Regions from separate parts of the Sphingomonas sp. PvP055 genome, predicted to be linked through region 2. Evidence: predicted binding sites of a transcription regulator. Region 2 holds the regulator's gene; the other holds the start of a gene.
What was found. Region 2 encodes LexA, which represses DNA repair genes until DNA is damaged. Its sites were predicted from a motif close to GTTCCNCNCTTGTTCT; they were not measured.
Positions count from the first base shown of each region.

Region 1: a site for LexA is predicted at 9,944-9,959, ahead of ABIC16_RS15120 (DUF6771 family protein). Genes of this name have one in related genera too.

Region 1 covers NZ_JBEPNS010000001.1:3,200,226-3,212,462, reverse strand. Annotated here, with positions in the region: gene fucP (L-fucose:H+ symporter permease) at 1-302, opposite strand, end outside; gene ABIC16_RS15165 (alpha-L-fucosidase) at 299-1,846, opposite strand; gene ABIC16_RS15160 (SGNH/GDSL hydrolase family protein) at 1,930-2,691, opposite strand; gene ABIC16_RS15155 (alpha/beta hydrolase) at 2,830-3,804, opposite strand; gene ABIC16_RS15150 (hypothetical protein) at 3,931-4,311, opposite strand; gene uvrC (excinuclease ABC subunit UvrC) at 4,539-6,461, shown strand; gene ABIC16_RS15140 (phytanoyl-CoA dioxygenase family protein) at 6,629-7,588, shown strand; gene ABIC16_RS15135 (2-hydroxyacid dehydrogenase) at 7,623-8,621, opposite strand; gene ABIC16_RS15130 (SH3 domain-containing protein) at 8,721-9,224, shown strand; gene ABIC16_RS15125 (GNAT family N-acetyltransferase) at 9,221-9,733, shown strand; gene ABIC16_RS15120 (DUF6771 family protein) at 9,969-10,160, shown strand; gene ABIC16_RS15115 (hypothetical protein) at 10,162-10,455, shown strand; gene ABIC16_RS15110 (alpha/beta hydrolase) at 10,743-11,660, opposite strand; gene ABIC16_RS15105 (acetyl-CoA C-acyltransferase) at 11,741-12,237, opposite strand, start outside.
Region 2 covers NZ_JBEPNS010000001.1:1,834,083-1,846,319, forward strand. Annotated here, with positions in the region: gene ABIC16_RS08865 (cation diffusion facilitator family transporter) at 1-388, shown strand, start outside; gene ABIC16_RS08870 (hypothetical protein) at 520-705, opposite strand; gene ABIC16_RS08875 (citrate synthase) at 702-1,988, opposite strand; gene gltX (glutamate--tRNA ligase) at 2,007-3,464, opposite strand; gene ABIC16_RS08885 (ComEC/Rec2 family competence protein) at 3,667-5,826, shown strand; gene lexA (transcriptional repressor LexA) at 5,787-6,461, opposite strand; gene ABIC16_RS08895 (molybdopterin molybdotransferase MoeA) at 6,518-7,708, opposite strand; gene ABIC16_RS08900 (TonB-dependent receptor) at 7,968-10,301, shown strand; gene ABIC16_RS08905 (RluA family pseudouridine synthase) at 10,389-11,039, shown strand; gene arfB (alternative ribosome rescue aminoacyl-tRNA hydrolase ArfB) at 11,223-11,645, opposite strand; gene msrC (free L-methionine (R)-S-oxide reductase MsrC) at 11,774-12,237, shown strand, end outside.

The DNA.
Region 1 (12,237 bases), 1.4 Mb from region 2:
GCGCTCGCGGCGGGCCAGAACAGCAATGCGCCGGCGCCGTAGAGGATCAGCCCGAGCAGCACCGCCGCGCGATAGCCATAGGAGCGCATGAACAGCGCCGCCGGAATGGCGAGGCAGAAATAGCCGAGATAGAACGCCGACTGCACCAGCCCCGCGCCGAAATCGCCGAGGCTGAACAGCCCTTTGAAGTGCGAGATCAGCACGTCGTTGAGATTGTTCGCGACGCCCCACAGGAAGAACAGGGCGACGATCAGGACGATCGGCACCGCCAGTGACGCGCGCGTTGTTTCCGTCCGGTTCATGCGAAATCTCCATCGAGCCGGATTACGGGGACGAACCCGCCAGCGGGTTTGGGCGGTAGATCGATATGCAGGCCTGCAGCGTCGCGGCGATAGCGGACGGGGCCGCCGCCCAACAGCGTCGCGCGTTCGATGCGCCCGGGCGCGCGGCCAAGCGCGAGCGATTGCACCGTGGCGGTGCCGCTCGGCCAACCGAGGAAGAGCACGTACAGCGCGCCCTTGTTGGTGGTGAAGCGCACGTCGCGCGCGGTGAAATCCCCCGCGCCCGCTTCATTCTGCATGCCGGGTTGAAGCTTGGTCGGGCCTTCGCCGTAGCGACGCCACGGGCGCGATCCGAAGATCGCCTCGCCGTTGACCGCGGTCCAGTCGCCCATTGCGTCGAGGATCTTCTCCTCCTCGCCATCGATCGCGCCGTGGCCGGGCTGCGGCACGGACAGCAGCAGATTGCCGTTCTTGGAGACGACGTCCGCGAGCCGCTGGACCACTTGCTCGGCGGTCTTGTAGCTTTTGTCGTTGAGCCGCGCGACGTTGTAGAACCAGTCGCCGATGCAGGTGTCGGTCTGCCACGGCTCGTCCCAGATATGGTCGGTAAACCCGCGCTCGACATCCTGCACCACGCCGAAGCGTTCGTGCGGCTTCAACTGCTTGGCGAACAGCGCGACGTCGATCTTGCCAGACCAGCCGATCGAACGGTTGTAATAATCCGCCGCGGCCTGCAGCCCGATCGGGCCGAACGGGAGGCCGTAGTCGTCGAAATAGACGAGGTCGGGCTTGTACTTGTCGACCAGATCGGTCTGGCGGAGCAGCCAGCGTGTTACGTAGCGCGGGTCGTCGGTCGGGCCGGTTTCGATCCACTGGCCGTCGTTCTTTTCGTGCCAGTCCTTCATCGCCGGGATCGTGTCGATCCCGTCGGGCATCACCGCATGGCCGCCGGTGTAGAGTTCCTGCGGGTCGAGCCCGTCCCACCATAGGCCCTTGCCGTCGACCTTGCGCAGCCGGAACGCATCGTAGCGTTCGCCCTTGCGCGGGCCGGTCGGATCATAGCCATACGCGGTCTGATACCAGTGCCAGCTGTGCGCGGAATGGTTGGACACGCCGAACTTGAGCCCGGCTTTGCGCGCCGCTTTCTCCCACGTGCCGACGATGTCGCGCTTGGGGCCGACGCGCATCGAATTCCACGCGTGATACCGGCTGTCGAAGCAGTCGAGATTGTCGTGGTGGTTCGCCAGCGCCATGAAATAGCGCGCGCCGACCTTCTTGTAGCGCGCGATCAGCGCGTCCGGGTCCCAGCGGTCGGCGGTCCACAGGTGCTGGATGTCCTTCATCCCCGCAACCGACGGATGGCCGTAGGTCTTGAGGTGATGCTCGTACATCGGGTGGCCCTGCATATACAGGAAGCGCCCGTACCAATCGCCTTGCTCGGGAACCGATTGCGGGCCCCAATGCGACCAGATCCCGAGCTTCGCGTCGCGAAACCAGTCGGGGTAGCGATAATTGGAAACGAGCGACGGCCAGGTCGGCTGAACGGGGCCGCGGGTCAATCCCATCGGGCTTTTCGCCAGCGCGGCGTGCGCCAGCGGGGACGCGGCGAGGCCGGCGAGGATCGACCGGCGGGTAAGCGCAGCTGGCGTCACGTGCCGAGCGCTTTTGCGACCGCGGCCAGCGTGAGCGGGCGCATCGCCGCATAGCCCTGCGGGGTCGGGTGGACGCCGTCGCTGGCGTAGCCGGGCTTCATCGCGCCGTCGGGGGTGGCGAGCGCGGCGTGATAGTCGACATAGGTAAAGCCGTTCGCCTTGGCATAGCCTTGCAACCAGCGATTGAGCGCGGCGATCTGGGGCACGGGCTGTTTGTCGGGGCGCCACGGGAAGGCGGCGGCGGGCGGGACCGAGGCGAGGATCACCTTGATCCCATGCGCGCGTGCGAGTTCGGCCATGCTCTGGATATTGCCTTCTACCGTCTCGATCGTCGCCGCGCCGGTGTTGCCCGCGATGTCGTTGGTGCCCGCCATGATGTGGACCGCCTGCGGCTTGAGCGCGATCACGTCGGAACGGAAGCGGACGAGCATTTGCGGGGTGGTCTGCCCGCTGATCCCGCGATCGACCAGGCCCTTGGTGAACAGGTCCGGGTCGGCGCGGATCCAGTTGTCGGTGATCGAGTCGCCCATGAAGACGACCCGCACCTTCTGTCCGGCAAGCGACCGGTTCTGTACGGCGTAGCGGCAATATTGGGCAAAATCGCGCGCGAGCCGGTGGAGGTTGGCCATCTGAGCTCCTGTCGCGCCGTCAGGGGCGGGGTGCGAGACGCAAGGCTCCGCGACGATGCCGACCGGATCGCTCGCATAGGGATCGCCCGGTATGGCGGTCTGGGCGTAGGCGCCGGTCAGTGCCAGCATCGCCAGCCCTCCTGACATCCATGCGGAACAGCGCATCTCCACCTCCTCCAGCGTCGAGCCGCGACCCGACCCTGTGAGGAGCAAGCATAAAGACTACATTTATATATGAACAGCAACTTTCGCGGACGGAATGGATATTCAGACCGGGAAGACCGCCTTGCTCGTTCCGAAGGCCATGAACAGCTCTGGCCATTTGGACGCGGGTTTGCTCGGGGGAAGCCGTGTGCCGAAGCCATGCCCGCCGCTTTCGAACACGTGCAGCTCGGCGGGGCGCGCGGCGGCGTGCAGCGCGGTGAACAGCGCGATGCTGTTGGCGACCGGCACCAGATCGTCATCAGCGGCATGCGCGAGGAAGATCGGCGGGGTCGTCGCCGTCACGCGCGTTTCCACCGAGGCGGCATGGCGGAGCGCGACGGGCGCGTCCTTGCCGAGCAACGAATCGCGTGATCCGCCGTGCGTGAACGGCGCCTCCAGGCTGACCACCGGGTAGATCAGCCCGGCATAATCGGGCCGCGCCGACACCCGGTCGATCGCATCTGACGGCGGGTACGTCGCCTCGTCGTGGCGGGTGGCGAGCGATCCCGCGAGATGCCCGCCCGCCGAGAAGCCGAGCGTCGCCACGCGCGCGGGGTCGATCCCGAACCGGGTCGCCCCGGCACGGATCGTCCGCATCGCCCGCTGCGCATCCTGCAAGGGCACCAACGCGCGATCGTTCCAGCCTTCCGCCGGCAAGCGATATTGCAGGATGAATGCCGTGACGCCTCGCGCATTGAGCCACGCGGCCTGTTCCAGCCCTTCGTTGTCGTAGGACAGGAAGCCATAGCCGCCGCCGGGTATCACGAGCACCGCCGAACCGTTCGGGCGAGCGGGGCGCTTTACGGTCAGAACCGGGCTCAGCACCCCGCGCAGCCACCGATCCGGGTGGCTCGGGTCCTTGCTGCGCTCTTCCACGCTCGGCGTAATCTTGCTGCGGCGATCGCCGGGGATTGCCGTGGGCCAGAGCGGGACGATCTCGTCGCGCGACGGCTGCGCTGGGAGCGGGGCAGCGGCGAGGGTGCAGAGCGCGGCGCTCCCGATCAACAGCGTTCGGCGGGTCGGATCGGTCGTCGGCATGGCTGTCCCTTTCGCGTGATTGCTTGATGTACCGTCAGGCCGCGCAGATTGTCGAACGGATGTGTCCGAACACGAAAAACCCGCCGTCTCGGTGGAGACGGCGGGTGGTGTTTCGATCCGTGCCGATCAGACCTTCTTGCGCGCGCGCTTGGGGGCGGCGGCGGCGGCGGTGTCCTCTTCCTCGTCAGGCGAGTCTTCGCCCGCTTCGGTGAGCGCCTCGCCCAATGCCTTCAACTTCTCCTGCGACGAATCCGCCTTCTCGGCGATCTTCGTCGTGGCCATGCCGAGGCGGTGGAGCAGCGCATGGACTCGGTCGGCGTCGGGTTCGTCGCGCTCGAGCTGCTTGCGGAGCGAGCCGAGGTCGCGGAGAATGCCCTTGGCGCCCGACGTGTCCACGTCGGCCAGTGCGGCTTCCCAATCCTCGATCATGTCGGCGCCCTTGGTCGCCTTGGTCGTATCAAGACCGCGATTGATCGCATTCATCGTTCCGGCGAATTTAAGAGCCATGTTTCCATCTCCGACGTGCCGTAATGGCGAGCGATGAAACGACAGGGTGCGCGTAAAATGTCCGCGCTAAGCCTCGGTATTCGCATTGATAAGGATCAGTCACCCGCGCCGGGCCGCAGCGTTGGGAAGCGTGTATCCACCGGCCCTGGACGTCGTGGCATCCATTATTGGCCGACGGGCAAACGAACCCGTGGCGTCGGCCCGCACGAATCCCTAGATCGTACGCAATGTCCGATCCCAATGCCCCGACCCGCTTCAACGAAGACAAGGCCACCTTCACCGTCCGCGGCAGCGACGCGCCCGATATCGAGGCGGGCGTTGCCGCGATCCGCAACGTATTGGCGACGCTGCCGATCCGGCCGGGTGTGTACCGGATGCTCGATGCGCGCGGCGACGTGCTGTACGTCGGCAAGGCACGCGCTCTCAAGAACCGCGTGACCAATTATACGCAGGTCGATCGGCTGTCGAAGCGGCTGCAACGGATGGTCGCGCAGACGCGGTCGATGATGATCGTGACGACCAACAACGAGGCGGAGGCGCTGCTGCTCGAAGCGCAGCTGATCAAACGCTATCGCCCGGCGTACAACGTGCTGTTGCGCGACGACAAAAGCTTCCCGTTCATCCTGCTGCGCGCCGATCACGCGTATCCGCGGATCCAGAAGCATCGCGGCGCGCGGCGCGCCAAGGGCAATTACTACGGGCCGTTCGCCAGCGCGGGGTCGGTCAACAATACGCTGAATGCGTTGCAGAAGCTGTTCCTGTTGCGGAGCTGCACCGACGGCTTTTTCAAGAACCGCGACCGGCCTTGCCTGTTGTACCAGATCAAGCGCTGCTCCGCGCCGTGCGTCGGGCGGATCGACGAGGCGGGCTATGCCGAGCTTGTCGCGGACGCCAAGGCGTTTCTCGGGGGCAAGTCGACCGAGGTGCAGGCCAAGCTCGGTGCGCAGATGCAGATCGCGGCGGAGAACATGGATTTCGAACTCGCCGCGATCATCCGCGATCGGCTGCGCGCGTTGACGTTCATCCAGGGCAGCCAGGCGATCAACGCGGAAGGGCTGGGCGACGCCGACATCTTCGCGATGGCGTGCAAGAACGGCGTGATCGGGATCCAGGCGTTCTTCATCCGGGGCGGACAGAATTGGGGGCACCGCAGCTTCTTCCCGGCGCATACCGCCGACGTGCCGGAGGACGAGATCTTCTCGGGTTTCCTCGCGCAATTTTACGAGGAGGTTCCGCCGCCGCGGACAATCCTGCTCGACCGGGAGCTCGACGAAGCCGCGCTGCTCGGCGAGGCATTGGGCGCGCAGGCGGGGTTCAAGGTCGCGCTGTCGATGCCGCAGCGCGGGTCGCGGCGGCAGTTGCTCGAACAGGCCAAGCGCAACGCCGAGGAAGCGCTCGACCGGCGCCTTGCGGAGAGCACGACGCAGGCCAAGTTGCTGCGCGAAGTGGCGGAGCTGTTCGACCTGCCCGAACCACCCGACCGGATCGAAGTGTACGACAACAGTCATATTCAGGGGACCAACGCGCTGGGGGCGATGGTCGTCGCGGGGCCGGAGGGGTTCCGCAAGGGCCAGTATCGCAAGTTCAACATCAAGAACCCCGATACGATCCCGGGCGACGACTTCGGGATGATGCGCGAAGTGTTCGGGCGTCGCTTCGCGCGGGCGCAGGCGGACGATCCCGATCGCGATTCGGGCGACTGGCCCGATCTTGTGCTGATCGACGGCGGGCGCGGGCAGCTCAATGCGGTGAAGGGCGTGCTCGAGGAACTGGGGATCGAGGACGTGGTTCTCGTCGGGATCGCCAAGGGGCCGCACCACGGGCGCGACGGGCGCGAAGTGTTCCACATGCTCGACGGGCGCGAGTTCCAGTTGCCGGTTAACGCGCCGGTGCTGTTCTACCTGCAACGCCTGCGCGACGAGGTTCACCGCTTCGCGATCGGTGCGCACCGGGCGAAGCGTGCGAAGGCGATCGGCGCGTCGCCGCTGGATGACGTGCCGGGCATCGGTCCGGCGCGGAAGAAGGCGTTGCTGATGCACTTCGGCACTGCGCGCGCGGTGCGCAACGCCAGCCTCGCGGACCTGCAGCGCGCGCCGGGCGTCAGCGCGGCGGTGGCGCAGCAACTGTACGATTTCTTCCATACGCGCTGAGGGCGTCGCCATTCCTGCCGTGCAACCTGCCGGCGTTCGTCCGAGGTTGGGGCACCTGCTATCTTCGAACGATAGGCAGATCGGGCGATTGCGCGCATAGGGGACCCGACGGCCATCGTATCGGCCGCGGAACGGTTTCGTTATGGAGCTGTGTAAGGCGTAGCCGCATGAACGTTCTGCAGGGACTGAAACGACGGGCAGGGACCGTCCCGTGGCGGATCGCCGCCACCCTCGCGCGGACGCGAGTCATCCACGCCGCACGCCAGCGCCGCTACGACGCCGACCGCGCACGGCACCGGGCCCGCTTGCCCGGGCTGACTCCGATGGTGGCGGAGATCGTTCACGGTCTGGAGGCGGATGGCGTGTTCCAGACCGATCTGGCGACGCTCGGCCTCGATGGTTCGGAAGCGATGGTCGCCGAGGCGTCCGCGCTGGTCCGGCGCTGGGCGGACCGGTTGCGCGCGGAAGCCCGCGCTGGGCAGGAGTTCCTCAAAGTGCCGCCTGCGGAAATCGCCGCGCACCCCGCGATCTACCAGTTCGGGCTCCATCCCGTGCTGCTCGATCTCGCCGAAGCCTATCTCGGCCTGCCGGTCGCGTATGACGGGGTGAACCTGCAATATACGGTCGCCGACGGGCGCGCGGTGTCGACGCGCAAATGGCATCGCGACCGCGAGGATCGCCGGATGATCAAGCTCGCGGTGTATCTGAGCGATGTCGATGCGGACAGCGGGCCGTTCCAGTTGCTGCCGGCGGACGGCCCGGTGGCGGATGCCGATGGTCGGCACGATCGCTTCTATCTCGACGACCGCGAGGACAGGGAGATCGACGGGCGGATCCTGGGTGTCCACCCGATCACGTGCGAGGGGGTGGCGGGTACGGTGGTGGTCGCCGACACCGCGCGGTTCTTCCACCGCGGCAAGCCCGCGACGGGGGGCGATCGTGCCGCCTTGTTCTACAGCTATTTCGCGCGCGTGCCGCAGCGGCCGTATTTCTGCTACCGATCGGGGCTGTCGCGGCACGATATCGCGGCGCTGACCACCGACTTGTCGCAACGCCAGCGCGACGCGGCGGCGTGGCGGCAGCGCCTGCCGTTGCCGTGGCGGCTGATCCCGCCGTCGCGCGTGTAACCGGCGGCGTGTTGCCGCGGACCGCGCGCGTCGTTCAGGCCCAGCCTTCCAGCACCTGATCGGGCGGGCGATGGCCGTCCGCCCACATGCGGATGTTGGTGATGACCTTCTCGCCCGTCGCCAGCCGCCCTTCGAACGTCGCGGAACCCATGTGCGGAGTCATCACCACGTTGGGGAGCGCGAGCAGACGCGGGTCGATCTGCGGTTCGTGCTGCCACACGTCGAGCCCGGCGCCCGCCAGCCGACCGTTTTCGAGCGCACCGACCAGCGCATCCTCGTCGACGATCCCGCCGCGCGAGGTGTTGATGACATAGACATGCGGCCGGAGCAGCGCGATCCGATCCGCATCGATCAGCCCCTCGCTGTCCGGGTTGCGCGGGGTGTGGATCGTCAGCAAGTCGATCGTGCCGAGCATCTCGTCGAGGTTCGGGTGCCATTGCGCCTGCAGTTCGGCCTCGACCACCTTGGGCAGGCGGTGGCGATTGTGGTAATGGATCGACAGCCCGAACGCACGCGCGCGCCGCGCGACCGCCTGGCCGATCCGCCCCATGCCGAGGATGCCGAGCGCCTTGCCGCCGATCCGGTGGCCGAGCATCCCGCCGGGCGTCCAGCCCTGCCATGCGCCCGAGCGGACCAGTTTCTCCCCCTCCGCGAGCCGGCGCGGGACCGACAGCAGCAGCGCCATCGTCAGGTCGGCGGTATCCTCGGTCAGCACGCCCGGCGTATTCGTGACGAGGATGCCGCGCGCGCGCGCCGCCTTGAGCGCGATGTGGTTCACGCCCGCGCCGAAGTTCGCGATCAGCTTCAGCCGCGGACCGGCTTGCTCGATCAGCGCGGCGTCGATCTCGTCGGTCACGGTGGGGACGAGCACGTCGCACTCGGCCATCGCGGCGGCGAGCTCTGCGCGCGAGAGCGCGACCGCGCCGCGGTGAATGCTCGCGTCGAACAATTGCTCCATCCGCTGCATCACCGCATCGGGCAATTCGCGGGTCACGACCACGCGCGGGTTGGGGACACGTCTCGTCTCAGCCATGCGGCATGGCTTGGCGGAGGCTCCGCGCGGCGTCAACGGGTGTTGAAGCGCCGCATGGAAACGCGATAAGCGCAACGCATGATGCATGACCACAAGACGATGCGGATCGGGGCGCGCGCTGCGCTGGTGATCGGGGCGATGGGCATGGGCGTGGCGGCGTTCAGCCCGGCCGGCGCGGCGATGGCCGACCGCAAGCTGCCGTTCTACGCCTCGGTCGGCGCGAAGAAGGCACGGATGCGGACGGGGCCGGCGCGCACCTATCCGGTCAGCTGGCTTTACCAACGCGCCGACCTCCCGGTGAAAGTGATCGGCGTGTTCCAGCGGGGCCAGTGGTATAAGGTCGAGGACCCGAGCGGCACGCAGGGCTGGATGATGGGCGGGCTGGTGAGCGAGACGCGCACCGCGCTGGTCACGGGCGCGGTCGCCGAACTGCGCGATCGTCCGGACGGCGAGGGCCGGATCGTCTGGCGCGCGGCGCCCGGGGTGGTCGGGCGGCTGAGCAAATGCGCCGGCGGCTGGTGCTATTTCGATGTCCATGGGCGGGGCGGGTTCGTCGAGCAGATGCGGGTGTGGGGCAGCGAAGCGGGTGAATCGCTGCCGTGAGCGCGCGGGTCGGGCGCGACTGGACGATCCGGCGGGACGACCTGACGCACCCGGACGTGCTGGCGTTGCTCGACCTGCATCTGCGCGCCGCGCATGAGAACAGCCCGCCGGGAAGCGTGTTCGCGCTCGACGCAAGCGGGCTTCGCGATCCGGCGGTGACGGTGTGGACCGCGTGGGAGGGCGACGTCCTGTTGGGGATGGGCGCGCTCAAGCAGCTGGATCCGACCTGGGGCGAGGTGAAGTCGATGCGCACCGCGCCCGCGCATGTGCGCCGCGGGGTGGCGGCGGTGCTGCTCGACCGGCTGATCGCCGAGGCGCGGGCGCGGGGGTATCGCCGGTTGAGTTTGGAGACCGGCTCCAACGCGCCGTTCGCCGCCGCGCATGCGCTGTACCGGCGCGCGGGGTTCGTGGCGTGCCCGCCGTTTGGCGATTATGACGATCTCGTGTTTGCGCAATACTTTACGATGGATCTGGCGGAGGCCGCCGGGGGGCGGGGCGCGGAAGGTTAGGGGAAAGTTAGGCGGAATCGCTGTGCCTGCGGCGCTGTTGTGGGAGGCAAGACTGCGGGGCCGATGCTGTCAAAGAGCGCGTCCTTCCCGCTACGCCGTGCCGCGGTTGTAGGACAGCCGGTCGGTCGGGCGCGCACCGATGCGCTTTGCGAATTGTCCCTGCTTACAAATCACTGCCGATCGCTTCAGATAAAACGGGCTGGACGAATCGGAACATATAGGGAACAAGTGGCGCATGACCCAGCCAGATTGCGCCCTGATCGCCCACGCCCTCCTGACCAGCAGCGGCTTCGCCCGAGTCGGATTGACCGCCCCGAGCGAACGCATCCGCGAAGCTGCCGCCGCCGAACTGGCGCGCACGATCGTGTGCGCGCTCGAGGGGTTCCCGGGCGATGGCGACCCGCGCCAGATGGCGCTGCCGCTTTGAGGTGGGCACGGTAAAATTCCGGACGCTGTTCGATTTCACCCGGCACCAGATGAACGTCGGCTGCGTCTGCGGTTCCTGCGCGCACGAGGGCGTGGTGCATTGCGACCGGCTCGCGCGGTGGTGCTTCCTCAAGCGGTTGCGCGGGACGGTCGATGCGCTGCCGGGGTTTTTGCGCTGCTCGCACTGCGGGGGGCGACCGATGCGGATCCGCCCTACGCCGCTACCGCCGACCTTTCCGGACTGGGGGGCGGATGAGGCGGCTTGGAAGCGGATGCAGCGGCGGTTGCGGGGGTGAGGGGGATTGGGAGGATGTCTCGAATTGGTGGAGAGCCGCCGTTCGTATGCTATGGGATTCGCATGGATAGCTACCTACCGCTTCTGCTCATTCCGGCCCTTCTGCTCGTCATTTGGTTTGGCAGCGTTCCCCAAATCAAGCGGTATATGAACGACATAAAAACTGGACCATCCGAGGATCGAGCTAAGGCCGATCGCGAGAAGGCTGATACGCACGAGCAGGCAGCCGACTAAAAGGCAATGGCTGCAAGTGGGCGAAAGGGGCCATGCGCTTATTCTGCCCCGGCCCTAGACCTGAGACCCACCCCACCGCCCGGCAACAAACCCAGCAACTTCCGCCCGCAGTTCCGCATCCTCCTGCGTCCCGCCGCCGAACCCACCATGCGGCATCGCCTCGAACACATGTAGCTCCGCCGCCACGCCCGCGCGCCGCAGCGCTCGGTGCAGCCGGACGGTGGTCGACAGGAACAGGTCGCGCGTTCCCGATTGCAGGAGGGTCGGGGGGAAGCCTGAGAGATCGCCGAACAGCGGCGACACCAAGGGATCGCGCAGGTCCGCGCCGTTCGCATACAGCAGGTTGGTCGCGGCGAGGGACCCCGGCAGCACGACGTCGACCAGCGCGTTGACCGCGAAACTGTCGCCGGATTCGGTCAGGTCGGCTTGCGGCGACAGCAGCACCAGCCCGGCGGGCATCGGCAAGCCTTCGGCGCGCGCGCGGAGCAGCATCGCCAGCGCGAGATTGCCGCCCGCCGAGCGTCCGCCGATCACGACGTCGGCTGGGGCGTGGTGCGCGAGGACGTGGGCGTAGGTCGCGACGCAATCGTCGAGCGCGGCGGGGAAGGGGTGTTCGGGCGGGGTGCGATAGTCGACGCCGTAGCAGCGTACCCCGTGCTGGTCGGCGTGCATCCGCGCGCCGGTGCGGCACGCGCCGCCGCCGCCGAAGACGAGCGCGCCGCCGTGCAGGTCGATATAGGCGCGCGTGGGGTCGAACGCGCCTTCGGGGGTTGCGACATGGACTCGCGCCGCGCCGATCGTGATCGTCTCGACGGTCGCGCGCAGGCTTCCGGCGATCCCCTCCATCGCGATCGCATAGCCTGCGTCGGCGGCGGTCTTGAGGTCCGCCCAGGCGGCATGGTCCGCCGGATCGGGCAGGACGTGGAGCGTGTTGAGCGGCACCCCGTCGGCGCGCACCGCACGATCGAGCATCGCGCGCGCTTGCGCCGAGATCGAGCGCGGGGCTGGAACCGTCCGCGCGGGGAGCGCGACGCCGTGCGGGGTGTCCGCGGTTACGCCATCAACTCCACCGCGACCGCGGTCGCCTCGCCGCCGCCGATGCACAGCGACGCGAGGCCGCGCTTGCCCCCACGCGCTTCCAGCGCGGACAGCAACGTCGCGAGGATGCGTGCGCCGCTCGCGCCGATCGGGTGGCCGAGCGCGCACGCGCCGCCGTTTACGTTGATCCGGTCGTGCGCGATGTCGAGGTCGCGCATCGCGATCATCGCGACGACCGCGAAGGCTTCGTTGACTTCGAACAGGTCGACGTCGCTGGCCGACCAGCCCGCGCGCTCGAGCGTCTTGCGCATCGCGAACACCGGCGCGGTGGTGAACAGCGACGGCGCGTGCGCGTGCGCGCCATGCGCGACGATCCGCGCGAGCGGGGTGAGGCCAAGCTTTTCCGCAACCGACGCGCGCGTCATCACCAGCGCGGCGGCACCGTCCGAAATCGACGAGGCGTTGGCGGCGGTGATCGTGCCTTCCTTCGAGAAAGCGGGCTTGAGCGTCG
Region 2 (12,237 bases):
TGCTGATCCGCGGATCGACGGCGTCGCCTCGATCCTCATCGGCGTCATTCTCGGCGTCGTTGCGATGTTGCTGGCGCGCGAGGCGAAGGGGTTGCTGATCGGGGAGGGCGCGGACCCTGTCATCGTCGCGCGGGTCGAGGGGATCGTTTCTGGGTATCCGGACATCACCGCGGTCAACCACGTCCGCACGATCCACACCGCGCCGCAGAGCATCTTCGTCGCGATCAGCGCGGACTTCCGTGATTCGCTGACGCTGGGGGAGGCGGAAACGCTGATCGAAACGATCGAAACCGAGCTCAAGGCGGCGGAGCCGATGTTGTCGTCGATCTACATCCGCCCGGAGAAAAGCGAGAATGCCGCGACGCTGAGGGTGGCGGAGGAGGAGTAATGCCTCTTCCTTAGCCCCTCCCCTTCAAGGGAGGGGTTGGGGTGGGGACGTGCCGCGAATCCACACGTTGGTCCCCGCTGGACTGCCCCACCCCCAACCCCTCCCCTGAAGGGGAGGGGCTTTAGAAGAGTCTATCGGCGCGACCACCAGATCGCCGCGAGGCCAATCGCCGCGAGGACCGCGCCGTACACGGCCCATTGCGTCTGCGCGATCATGAAGCTCGATGCCGGCCAATGCACCAGCCCGAGCCCCTGACCAATCCACAGCAGCCCCATCAGCGTGGCAAGCACGCCGACAAGAGCCACCAGGGTTTTCACTTACGCGCGTCCAGCGCCACGTAATCGCGCTGCGTCGGGCCGGTGTAGAGCTGCCGCGGACGGCCGATCTTCTGCTCTGGATCCGAGATCATCTCGTTCCACTGCGCGACCCAGCCGACGGTGCGGGCGAGCGCGAACAATGCCGTGAACATCGTCGTCGGGAAACCGATCGCCGAGAGGATCACGCCCGAATAGAAATCGACGTTCGGGAACAGCTTCTTCTCGATGAAGTATGGGTCGCTGAGCGCCATTTCCTCGAGCGCGATCGCGACGTCGAACACCGGATCGGTCACGCCGAGCTCGCCGAGCACTTCGCGCACGGTCTGCTGCATCACGGTCGCGCGCGGATCGTAGTTCTTGTACACGCGGTGACCGAAGCCCATCAGGCGGAACGGATCGTTCTTGTCCTTGGCGCGCGCGATATACTCGGGGATGCGGTCGACCGTGCCGATCTCGCGCAGCATGTTGAGCGCCGCTTCATTGGCGCCGCCATGCGCCGGGCCCCACAGGCAGGCGATGCCGGCCGCGATGCACGCGAATGGGTTCGCGCCCGAAGACCCTGCAAGACGCACCGTCGAGGTCGACGCGTTCTGCTCGTGATCGGCGTGGAGGATGAAGATCCGGTCCATTGCCTTCTCGACCACCGGGTTCACCACATATTCCTCAGCGGGCACGCCGAAGGTCATCTGCAGGAAGTTGCCGGTGTAGCTCAGGTCGTTGCGCGGATGCATGAACGGCTGGCCGATCGAATACTTATACGCCATCGCCGCGATCGTCGGCATCTTGGCGATGAGGCGATGGCTCGCGATCATGCGCTGCTGCGGATCGGTGATGTCCGCCGAATCCTGGTAGAAGGCCGACAGCGCGCCGACGACGCCGCACATGATCGCCATCGGGTGCGCATCGCGACGGAAGCCGCGATAGAAGGTCGCGAGCTGCTCGTGCAACATCGTGTGACGGCTGATCGTGTAGCTGAACTTGTCGAGTTCCGCCTTGGTCGGCAGCTCGCCGTTGAGGAGAAGGTGGCAGACCTCCATGAAGCTCGACTGCTCGGCCAGCTGCCCGATCGGGTAGCCGCGGTGGAGCAGCACGCCTTCGTCACCATCGATATAGGTGATCGCGGAGTCGCAGCTCGCGGTCGAGGTGAAGCCCGGATCGTAGGTGAACATACCCGTCTGCGCATACAGCTTGCGGATATCGATCACGTCGGGACCGACGCTGCCGTGCATGACCTTCAAATCGAGGTCCTTGCCGGCGGCGCTCAGCTTGGCGGTGTCGGTCATCGGTTGTCCTTTCGTGCCTTAAACGATCATCTGGTCGGCGATCCGACCAAGACTTTCTTCGCGCCCGAGCAACTCGAGCACATCGAAGATTCCGGGGGAGGTCTTCCGCCCGGTCAGGGCCGCGCGAAGGGGTTGCGCGACCTGGCCGAGTTTGACTCCTGCGTCATCGGCAACCTGCCGTACCGCAGTTTCGAGGCTCTCCGTATCCCAGCTTTCGAGCGCGTCAAGCGCTGCGTGCAGCCGGGCGAGGAGCTTCGGCGCCTCACCGGAAACGAGCGCGGTGGCATCGCGATCCATTTCCAGCGGGCGTTTCCGAAACAGGAAGGCCGCGCCGTTCGCCAGATCGAGCAGATCGGCGGCGCGCGGCTTGAGCGACGCCATGCTTCGACCAAGAAGACCGCGTTGCTCCTCCGTCGGTGCGAAATCAAGCCGATCCGCTACCAGCGTAGCGAGCCGCTCATCGTCCGCAACACGGATGTACTGCCCGTTCAAATTCTCGAGCTTCTTGAAGTCGAAGCGCGACGGCGACTTGCCGACTCCGGCAAGATCGAACCATTCGACGGCTTGGGTACGGCTGATGATTTCGTCGTCACCATGGCCCCAACCCAGCCGCAGCAAGTAATTGTCGAGCGCTTCGGGCAGCATGCCCAACTCGTCGCGATAATATTCCACCCCGACCGCACCGTGGCGCTTCGAAAGCTTCGCACCATCCGACCCGTGGATCAGCGGAATATGTGCGTAAACGGGATCGGGCCAGCCGCCCTCGATCGCATCCATTGCCCGTATGATGGGCAATTGGCGGAACGCGTTGTTGAGATGATCGTCGCCGCGAATCACGTGCGTCACGCCCATGTCGTGATCGTCGACCACGACCGCGAGCATATAGGTCGGCGTGCCGTCCGAGCGGAGCAGGACGAGGTCGTCCAGTTCGGCATTCTGCACCGTGACCGACCCCTGGACGCGATCTTCGATCGTCACCGCGCCATCGGTCGGCGCCTTGAGGCGGACCACGAACGGACGGCTGTCGTCGGCTTCCGCCGCCTTGTCGCGCCACGGGCTGCGGACGCGGAGCGGCTTCTTCGCCGCCTCGGCCTCGGCGCGCATCGCGGCGAGCTCTTCGGTCGTCAGGTAGCAGCGATAGGCGTGGCCATGCTCGACCATGCGATGCGCGACTTCGGCGTGGCGATCGGCACGCGCCGACTGATACACTTCTTCGCCATCCCAATCGAGCCCGAGCCAGCGCAAAGAGGTCAGGATCGCGTCGATCGCGGGCTGAGTCGAGCGCGCGCGATCGGTATCCTCGATCCGCAGCAGGAACCGCCCGCCGTGATGCCGCGCATACAGCCAGTTGAACAACGCGGTGCGCGCGCCGCCGATGTGCAGGAAGCCGGTCGGCGAGGGCGCGAAGCGCGTCACGACCTCGGTGCCGGGGGTCGTGGTGCGCGTGCCGTCGGTCGCTGCAGTGGTTTCAGTGATTGCGCTCAACCGCGCATACTCCCAGACTAGAAATTCGATGGCCGGATCAGCCTGCAGCGCCCCTAGCACGCGCTTTCCAGCGCTTCAAATCGGCGTGCGCGGATGGCTGTCGCAATTTTTCGTTGCTGGCCGTTGTCTGGCGCGTGCCATCGAACGCTGGCTCGAGGCGGAACGCGACCAACTTCCGTTGTGGCTGCCCGTGATGCTCGGCGCTGGGATCGCCTTATGGTTCATCCTCCCGGACGCCGCGAGCTGGCGGATCGCGATCCTCGGCGCGTCGGGTGTCGCGCTGGGCGGCGCGACGATCGGGCGCCACGGGCGTGCCGCGCGCAGCATCGCGGTGGCCGCAGCGACGCTCGCGCTCGGGATCGGCCTGATCTGGTGGCGGTCGGACCACGTCGCCCATGTCGTCCTGACGCGCCCGACGATCGCGACCTTCACCGCACGGGTCGAACGGATCGAGCCGCTCCCGGCGCGCGACCTCGTGCGGCTTCGGCTGGCGCCGATCGCCGTCCTCCCGCGCCCCGAGGCAGGCACGCGCCCGGTGCCGCGCTTGCCGCGCCATTTGCGGGTCAATCTCGCGACGATCGACGTTCCCGCCGGGTTGACCTCGGGCGCGGTGCTGCGGCTCTCCGCGCGCTTGCTGCCGCCGCCCGAGCCCGCCGTGCCGGGTGCGTATGATTATGCGCGGAGCGCCTGGTTCGACGGGATCGGCGCAACCGGCCGCGGCTTCGCTCCGGTGACGATCGTCACGCCGGGGCGGCCGTCGGTGCTGCCCGGACTACGCGCGCGTCTCTCGCAGCACATCCAGACGCAGGCGGACGGTGGCGGCGCGGGCGGGATCGCCGCCGCGCTCGCCACCGGGGATCAGGGATCGATACCGGTCGCGGATACCGAGGCGATGCGGCGGTCGGGCCTGGCGCATCTGCTTTCGGTGAGTGGGTTGCACATCTCGGCGGCGGTGGCGGCGACGATGATCCTCGTCACGCACGTGCTGGCGGTGTTCCCGTGGTTGGCGCTGCGATACCGATTGCCCTTCGTCGCGGGCGCGGCGGGGGCGTTGGTCGCGGTCGGCTATACGCTGCTGACGGGGGCGGAGGTGCCGACGATCCGCTCGTGCGTCGCGGCGTTGTGCGTCCTGCTCGCACTCGCGCTGGGGCGGGAGGCGTTGACCTTGCGGCTGGTCGCAGCGGGCGCGCTGGTGGTGTTGCTGCTCTATCCGGAGTCGCTGGCCGGGCCGAGTTTCCAGCTTTCCTTCGCAGCGGTGGCCGCGATCATCGCGTGGAACGATCATCCGGGGATCCGCGGCTTCGCCGCGCCGCGGGAAGAGCCTCGGCTGAAACGCTTGGGGCGAAGTCTGGGATCGTTGCTGATGACGGGTCTGGTGGTCGAGGCGGCGTTGCTGCCGATCTCGCTCTATCATTTCCAGAAGGCGGGGGTGTACGGCGCGGTCGCCAACATCTGTGCGATCCCGCTGACGACGTTCGTCATCATGCCACTCGAGGCGGCGGCGTTGCTGTTCGATACCGCGGGCCTCGGGGAACCCTTTTGGTGGGTCACGCGCCAAGCGATCGAGCTGCTGTTGTGGATCGCGCGGACGACCGCGGCGATCCCGGGGTCGGTCGCACCGCTACCGGCGATGCCCGGCGCTGCCTATGCCGCGATGGCGATCGGCGGGATCTGGGTTACGCTATGGCGGACGCGGTGGCGTGCCCTTGGGGTCGTCCCGTTCGCGATCGGTGCGACCTGGGCGATTGCGACACCCGCCCCCGACGTGCTGGTCACCGGTGATGGGCGTCATGTCGCGATCCGCACGGCGCAGGGCGACGTCGCGCTGCTGCGCGATCGGACCGGGGATTATACCGCGGACATGCTGGCGCAGGGCGGCGGCGTGGCGGGGCTACCGGTCTTGTGGTCGGACCAGCGCGATGCGCGCTGCAGCCGCGATCTGTGCCTGGCGGAACGCGCTACGGGTAATCGCCGCTGGACCGTGCTGGCCACCCGCAGCGCCTATACTGTCCCGATCGATGCGCTGCTCCACGCCTGTGCAACCGCGGATATTGCGATCAGCGACCGCAGGCTTCCGCGCGGCTGTCACCCCCGGTGGTTGCGGCTCGATCGCGCTACGCTGGCGCGGACGGGGGGCGTGACGATCACCTTTTCCGCGCCGTCCTTCTGGCCGACCGGGAAGGGACCCGGTTCGCCAACCATCAAGATGGTACGCCATCCGGAAGACGCGCACCCGTGGATCCTGCCGCCCGAGCGGCCCCGATCCTATCCTGCCCGCCGCCACGGCTTCCGCTGGCGGCATGCCATGCCGGGTCAGTCGTACCGGCGCAGCAATCCGGCAAGCTTGCCCTGAACACGGACCTGCGCAGGTGTGTAGCGCTGCGGATCGTAGGCCCGGTTCGCCGGATCGAGCCGCACCATCGCGCCTTCGCGGCGGAAGAACTTGAGCGTCGCTTCGCTGTCGTCGATCAGCGCCACGACGATCTCGCCGTCGCGCGCGATGTCCTGGCGCTTGATCAGCGCATAATCGCCATCGAGAATCCCGGCCTCGACCATCGAATCCCCTGCGACTTCCAGCGCATAATGTTCGCCGCCGCCGAGCAGGGCCGCCGGCACCGACAACATCGACGCACCCTCGAACGCCTCGATCGGCATACCGGCCGCGATCCGGCCGTGGAGCGGGATCTCGATCACGTCGTTGGCGGGGGCGGGCAGGACGCGGACGTTGGCGGGCGCTGCTTCGGGCGTGGCGCGAACCGGGGTCTTCGTGCCGCGTTCGGGCATCTTGAGCACTTCGAGCGCGCGCGCCCGATTGGGGAGGCGGCGGATGAACGCGCGTTCTTCCAGCGCGCTGATCAAGCGGTGGACCCCCGACTTGGATTTCAGGTCGAGCGCTTCCTTCATTTCCTCGAACGAGGGCGAGACTCCCGTCTCCTCCAGCCGGTCGTTGATGAAGCAGATCAACTCATGCTGTTTGCGTGTAAGCATTCCGGGCCCTTTCGTCGGAACAGACGACGAACCTATACGGAACATAAAGTCAGGCGTCAAGCGATCGGCAGGATTTCCACCGAGTCGCCCACCGCAGCGGCCGGCGCGAAGGGCGCGCGCACGATCATGCAATCCGCCCCGGCAAGCGTCTTGAGCAGCGACGAGTCCTGCCGCTCGGCGACATAGACGCGTCCATCGCGCGTAACCGCGCGCATGTAATCCTGCCGCCGATCGTTTTCGCGCACGGGGGCGCCGAGAATGGCGGGGTAGAAAACGGGGTGCGGATCGCGCGCACCCGCCATCGCGGCGATCAGCGGTTTCAGGAAGATCGTTGCGGTGACGAAGGCCGACACCGGGTTACCCGGAAGACCGAGGACCAGCATGTCGCCGATCTTCCCCGCGAGCATCGGCTTGCCCGGGCGCAGCGCGATCCGCCAGAAGTCGATCGCGCCACCCGCCGCTGCCAGCGCCGGACGGATCAGGTCGTGATCCCCGACCGATGCGCCGCCGGTGGTCACCAGGATATCGGCTTCGACCGTCCGGAACGCATCGGTGATCGTGTCGAGCCGATCGGGGAGGATCCCAAGATCGATGATCTCCACGGGAAGGTCGGCCAGCATTGCCGCCAGCATCACCCCGTTCGATTCCGGCAAGGTCCGGTCGCTCAAGGGCGCGCCGGGCAGGGTGAGTTCATCCCCGCTCGCCACGATCGCGACGCGCACCCGGCGCGCGACCGTCAGGCTGCCGTGCCCGCCGCTTGCCGCGAGCGCGATCCGTGCTGGTGTCAGCCGGTCGCCCATCGCGATCAGCGTATCGTTATGGGTGAAATCGATCCCGGCGCGCCGGATATTGCCACCACGCACCGGCCCGTCGCCCGACCGTCGAACGATATCGCCATCGCGGGCGGCTTCCTCCTGGACGAGCACCGCGTCGGCGCCTGGCGGGAGCGCCGCACCGGTGAAGATGCGCACGGTTTCACCCGCGCCGAGGGTGCCGTCGAACGGGTTGCCCGCCGCACTTTCGCCGATCAGCCGCAAGGGGCCGCCCAGATCATCGAAGCGAACGGCGTAGCCGTCCATCGCCGACAGGTCGCGCGCGGGTTGCGTCCGATTGGCGGCGACGTCGCTGGTTGCCCATCGCCCCGCGGCGGCGCGCAACGGCACGGTTTCCGTCGCAATGACAGGCGCGAGCGCAAGGAGCCGGGACAGCGCGTCGGCAACGGCAAGCAGGGCGGGGGGCTGAGTCATTAGGCGTTCCCTAACGTCTTGAACCAGTGTCCGTCGACCCCCGACGATCGGCGATAAGTGATGCAGACCGGCCACAGTCCGTCAGCGACTTTAACGATGCGGGTGCAGCGTCCAACTTTGTCATAATTCAGCAACAATCGCTGTCTAGCGCCCCGGTCACGGAAGCCTCCACACAGCAAAACCCAAGCGCGCGCGACACCGATGGTGCGGGCGACGGCGTCGGGCGGCGGCTTGCCGAGTTCGATCAAAGGGGAAATTCGTGACCAAGACCGTCGTCAAATCGCTGTTGCTCGCCGGGGCCGCCGGCTCCGCTTTGTTCGCCACGGGCACGGCACTGGCGCAGACCGCGAGCGATCCCGCCGCGGCCGCCACGGCGACGGTCGGTGCGTCGGCCAGCCAGGACGGGCTGGGCGACATCGTCGTGACCGCCGAGCGCCGCACCGAAAACCTGCAGAAGGTGCCGATCTCGGTCGGTGTCGTCGGCGGTGACGATTTGCGCGCGTTCCAGAGCGGCGGCGGCGACGTGCTCGAACTCGCCAACCGCGTTCCCGGCCTGTACGCCGAGACGACCACCGGGCGCATCTTCCCGCGCTTCTACATCCGTGGTCTGGGCAACATCGATTTCTATCTCGGCGCGTCGCAGCCGGTGTCGATCATCCAGGACGACGTCGTGCTCGAGCATGTCGTTCTCAAGTCTAACCCGGTGTTCGACGTCCGCCAGGTTGAAGTGTTGCGCGGCCCGCAGGGCACGCTGTTCGGTCGCAACACCACCGCGGGCATCATCAAGTTCGACACCAACCGCCCGACCAACGACTTCCACGGTCGCGCATCGGCCTCCTACGGCAGCTACAATACCGCGACGCTCGATGCAGGGATCGGCGGGCCGATCGTCAAGGACGTGCTGTCGTTCCGCGTGTCGGGGCTGGTCCAGCACCGCGATAACTGGGTCGACAATACCTACACCGGCGTCAGCGCGGACGGCACCGTCGGCGGCAAGGACAAGCTCGGCGGGTTCGATGAGCGCGACGTCCGCGTCCAGTTGATGCTGACCCCCCCCGACACCGGCTTCACCGGCCTGTTGTCGGCACATGCACGCGATTATAGCGGCACCTCGACGATCTTCCATCGCGGCGCGCTCAAGCGCGGGTCGAACGACGTCAGCGCAGAGCCGCGCGCATCGGTCGCGCTCGACGAAGCGGCGAACAACCCGCAGGCGTACAAGACCTATGGCGGCTCGCTGAACCTCAAGAACGACTTCGGCGGGGTCGTGCTGACCTCGATCAGCGCGTGGGAGACGACCTCGGGCTACAGCCGCGGCGACACCGACGGCGGGGCCGCGACCAACTTCACCGGCCCCCGCTTCTACGGCGAGAGCCAGGGCCGGATCCGCGATCTCGACCAGCTGACGCAGGAAGTCCGGTTGTCTGACGACGGCACCGGGCGATTCAAGTGGCAGATCGGCGGGATGTACTTCGAGTCGCGCGACGTGACCGAATTCGCACAGCGCGGCGTGTTCCTGACGCAGCCTGATCTCAACGGCACCCGCCCCAACCCCAACAACCGCGTGCTGCTGCGCGACATCAACACCTCCTATGCCGGCTTCGGGCAGGTCAGCTACGAGATCGTGCCGAAGCTGACGCTGACCGGCGGCGTGCGCGTCACCAACGACACCAAGTCGACCCGGTTGCTCGTAGCCAACGCCAATGCGGCGGGCGTGTCGAGCTACACCGGGCGTCGCTACGTCCGCCTGTCGGACACGCAGCCGAGTTGGGACGCGAGCGCACTGTACCAGTTCGACCGCAACGTCAGCGTCTATGCCCGCGTCGCGCGCGGCTTCCGCGGGCCGACGATCCAGGGCCGTTCGGCGGTGTTCAACGCGGACTTCACCACCGCCAATTCCGAGACGATCATGTCGTATGAGGCGGGCGTGAAGTCGAACCTGTTCGGCAACACGCTGCGCTTCAACGCGACCGGATTCTATTACGAAGTCAGCGACATCCAGCTGAACGGCAACGATTCCTTCGGCAACGGCGTGCTGTTCAACGCGGACAAGGCGAAGGCGTGGGGCGGAGAGGCCGAACTGACGTGGCGTCCGGTGCGCCAGTTGACGCTCGGGCTCGGCGGCAGCGTGCTCCACTCCGAGATCAACGACCCGCGCGTCTTCGCGCAGGTCTGCATCCTGGGCGGCGTGATCACCTGCACGGTGCAGGACCCGACGATCAAGGTGGGCGCGAACACCTTCGCCCAGATCGACGGCAATCCGCTGCCGAATGCGCCGAAATATCAGTTCAATGCGACCGCGCGCTACGACGTGCCGCTCGGCAACGGCGGGTCGCTGTTCCTCGCGGGCGATGCCAACGTCCAGGGCTACACCAGCTTCGTGCTGTACAAGACCGCCGAGTTCACCTCGGACGGCACGTTCGAGGCCGGCCTCAAGGCGGGCTATGTCGCGCCCGACAACAAGTATGAGCTGGCGGTGTTCGTCCGCAACCTCACCAACGAGAAGAACCTCAAGGGCGTGATCGAGAATTACAACGCCGCCGTGTTCAACGATCCGCGCATCATCGGCGTGTCGTTGGCGGGCAAGTTCTGACGCGATCCCGCCGCGCCCCCCGCCGCTTTGCGGTTGGTGGGCGCGGCGGCTCTGGCGTGGGCGCGCTTCCGGTGGCAAGAGGCGCGCATGCTGGTAAATCACGTTCTCTTCCTCGACGGCGAGGCGCTCGTCATCGACAAGCCCGCCGGGCTCCCGGTCGACCGTCCCCGCGACGGTTCGCTGAGCCTTGAAAATCACCTCGATGGGCTGACCTTCGGGTTCAAGCGCTGGCCGGTTCCGGTCCACCGGCTCGACCGCGATACGTCGGGCTGCCTGCTGCTCTCGCGCAACCCCAAGGCGCACGCGAAGCTGCAACAGGCGTTCGAACAGGGGCTGGTGCGCAAACGCTATCTCGCGGTGCTCGACGGCGTCGTGGAGGGCGAGGGCGGTCTGATCGACATTGCGCTGGCGAAGGTCAGCACGGTCGAGGAGGGCTGGCGGATGGTCGGCAGCCCTCAGGGCAAGGCGTCGCGGACGCACTGGCGTGTGCTCGACGTCAAGGACGGGCGCAGCTTCGTCGAATTCGTTCCCGAAACCGGGCGCACCCACCAGATCCGCGTCCATGCGCTCGAAGGGCTTGGCGCGGCGGTGGTCGGCGATCCGGTGTACGGCAAGGGCGGCGGGCAGACTTTGCTCCACGCCGCCGAACTGACGATCCCGCGCGCGGGCAAGGAGTCGATCGTGGCGAAGGCACCGCTCCCCGAGCGCTTCCTAGCGGCGGGGTTCAGCGAGGGCTGAACGCCAGCGCTTCTGTCTTTTGGCATGGCTCTGCTCCACACCTTCCGTTCGTCCCGTAGCGAAGGACAGGGTTGAGTGCGGAATGGTGCTTCGATACGCGCCCTCGATACGCCCCGAGAGGGGCTACTCGGTCGCTACTCAGCACTAACGGTTGGGGGGTGTTCGGGAGTCGAGGGGCCCCAATCAATCCGTAACCCGCCCGCGCAGCGATTTGACCGTCCCGCGCTTGGTCTTCCCCTCCATCCGCCGGGTCTTGGCCGCCTTGGACGGCTTGGTCGGGCGGCGGCGCTTGGGGACAATCGTTGCCTCGCGGATCATGTCGATCAGCCGCTCGCGCACTTCCGCGCGGTTGAGCAATTGCGACCGCGCGCCTTCGCTGCGCAGCACCAGCACGCCCTCGCGCGTCAGCCGCGATCCTGCCAGCACCGCGAGCCGGGTCTTGACCGCATCGGGTAGCGTCGGACACGCGCCGACATCGAAGCGCAGCAGCACCGCGCTGTCGGTGGTGTTGACGTGCTGCCCGCCCGGACCGCCCGCACGGGTGAACGATTCGAGGAGCTCGTCGCTGTCGATGCTGATCGAACGGGTGACGGGAATGGCGACCATGAATCGCCTCCTAATCCAAGAGCGCGCCCGGGTCGATTGGCTGTCACGCGCGGACGGGCGGGTTGTTCCGACCGGCCAGCTTTGCCAAGAGCGGGGGCGCGCAGGGCGTTCGCGCGACGGAGATGACGATGTACGAATTCACGGTGTCCGCGGACTCCAAGGCCGAACTGTATCGCGACCTGCACGCCGCGCTCGACGCGCTGACCGAGGGCGAGCACGATGCGATCGCCAATATGGCGAATGCGGCGGCGCTGATTGCGCAATATCTGCCTGATCTCAACTGGTCGGGCTTTTACCGGATGGTCGCGGGCGAGCTGGTCGTCGGGCCGTTCCTCGGCAAGCCAGCCTGCATCCGGATCGCTGTCGGTGACGGGGTCTGCGGCGCGGCGGCGAAGACGCTGGAGACGCAGCTGGTCGAGGACGTTCACGCGTTCCCGGGGCATATCGCATGCGATGCCGCGAGCCGTTCCGAACTGGTCGTGCCGATCGTCCATGAGAGCCGGTTGATCGGCGTGCTCGATCTCGACAGCCCGAGCGCGGCGCGGTTCGACGCGCAGGATGCCGCCGGATGCGAGGCGCTGATGGCGTTGCT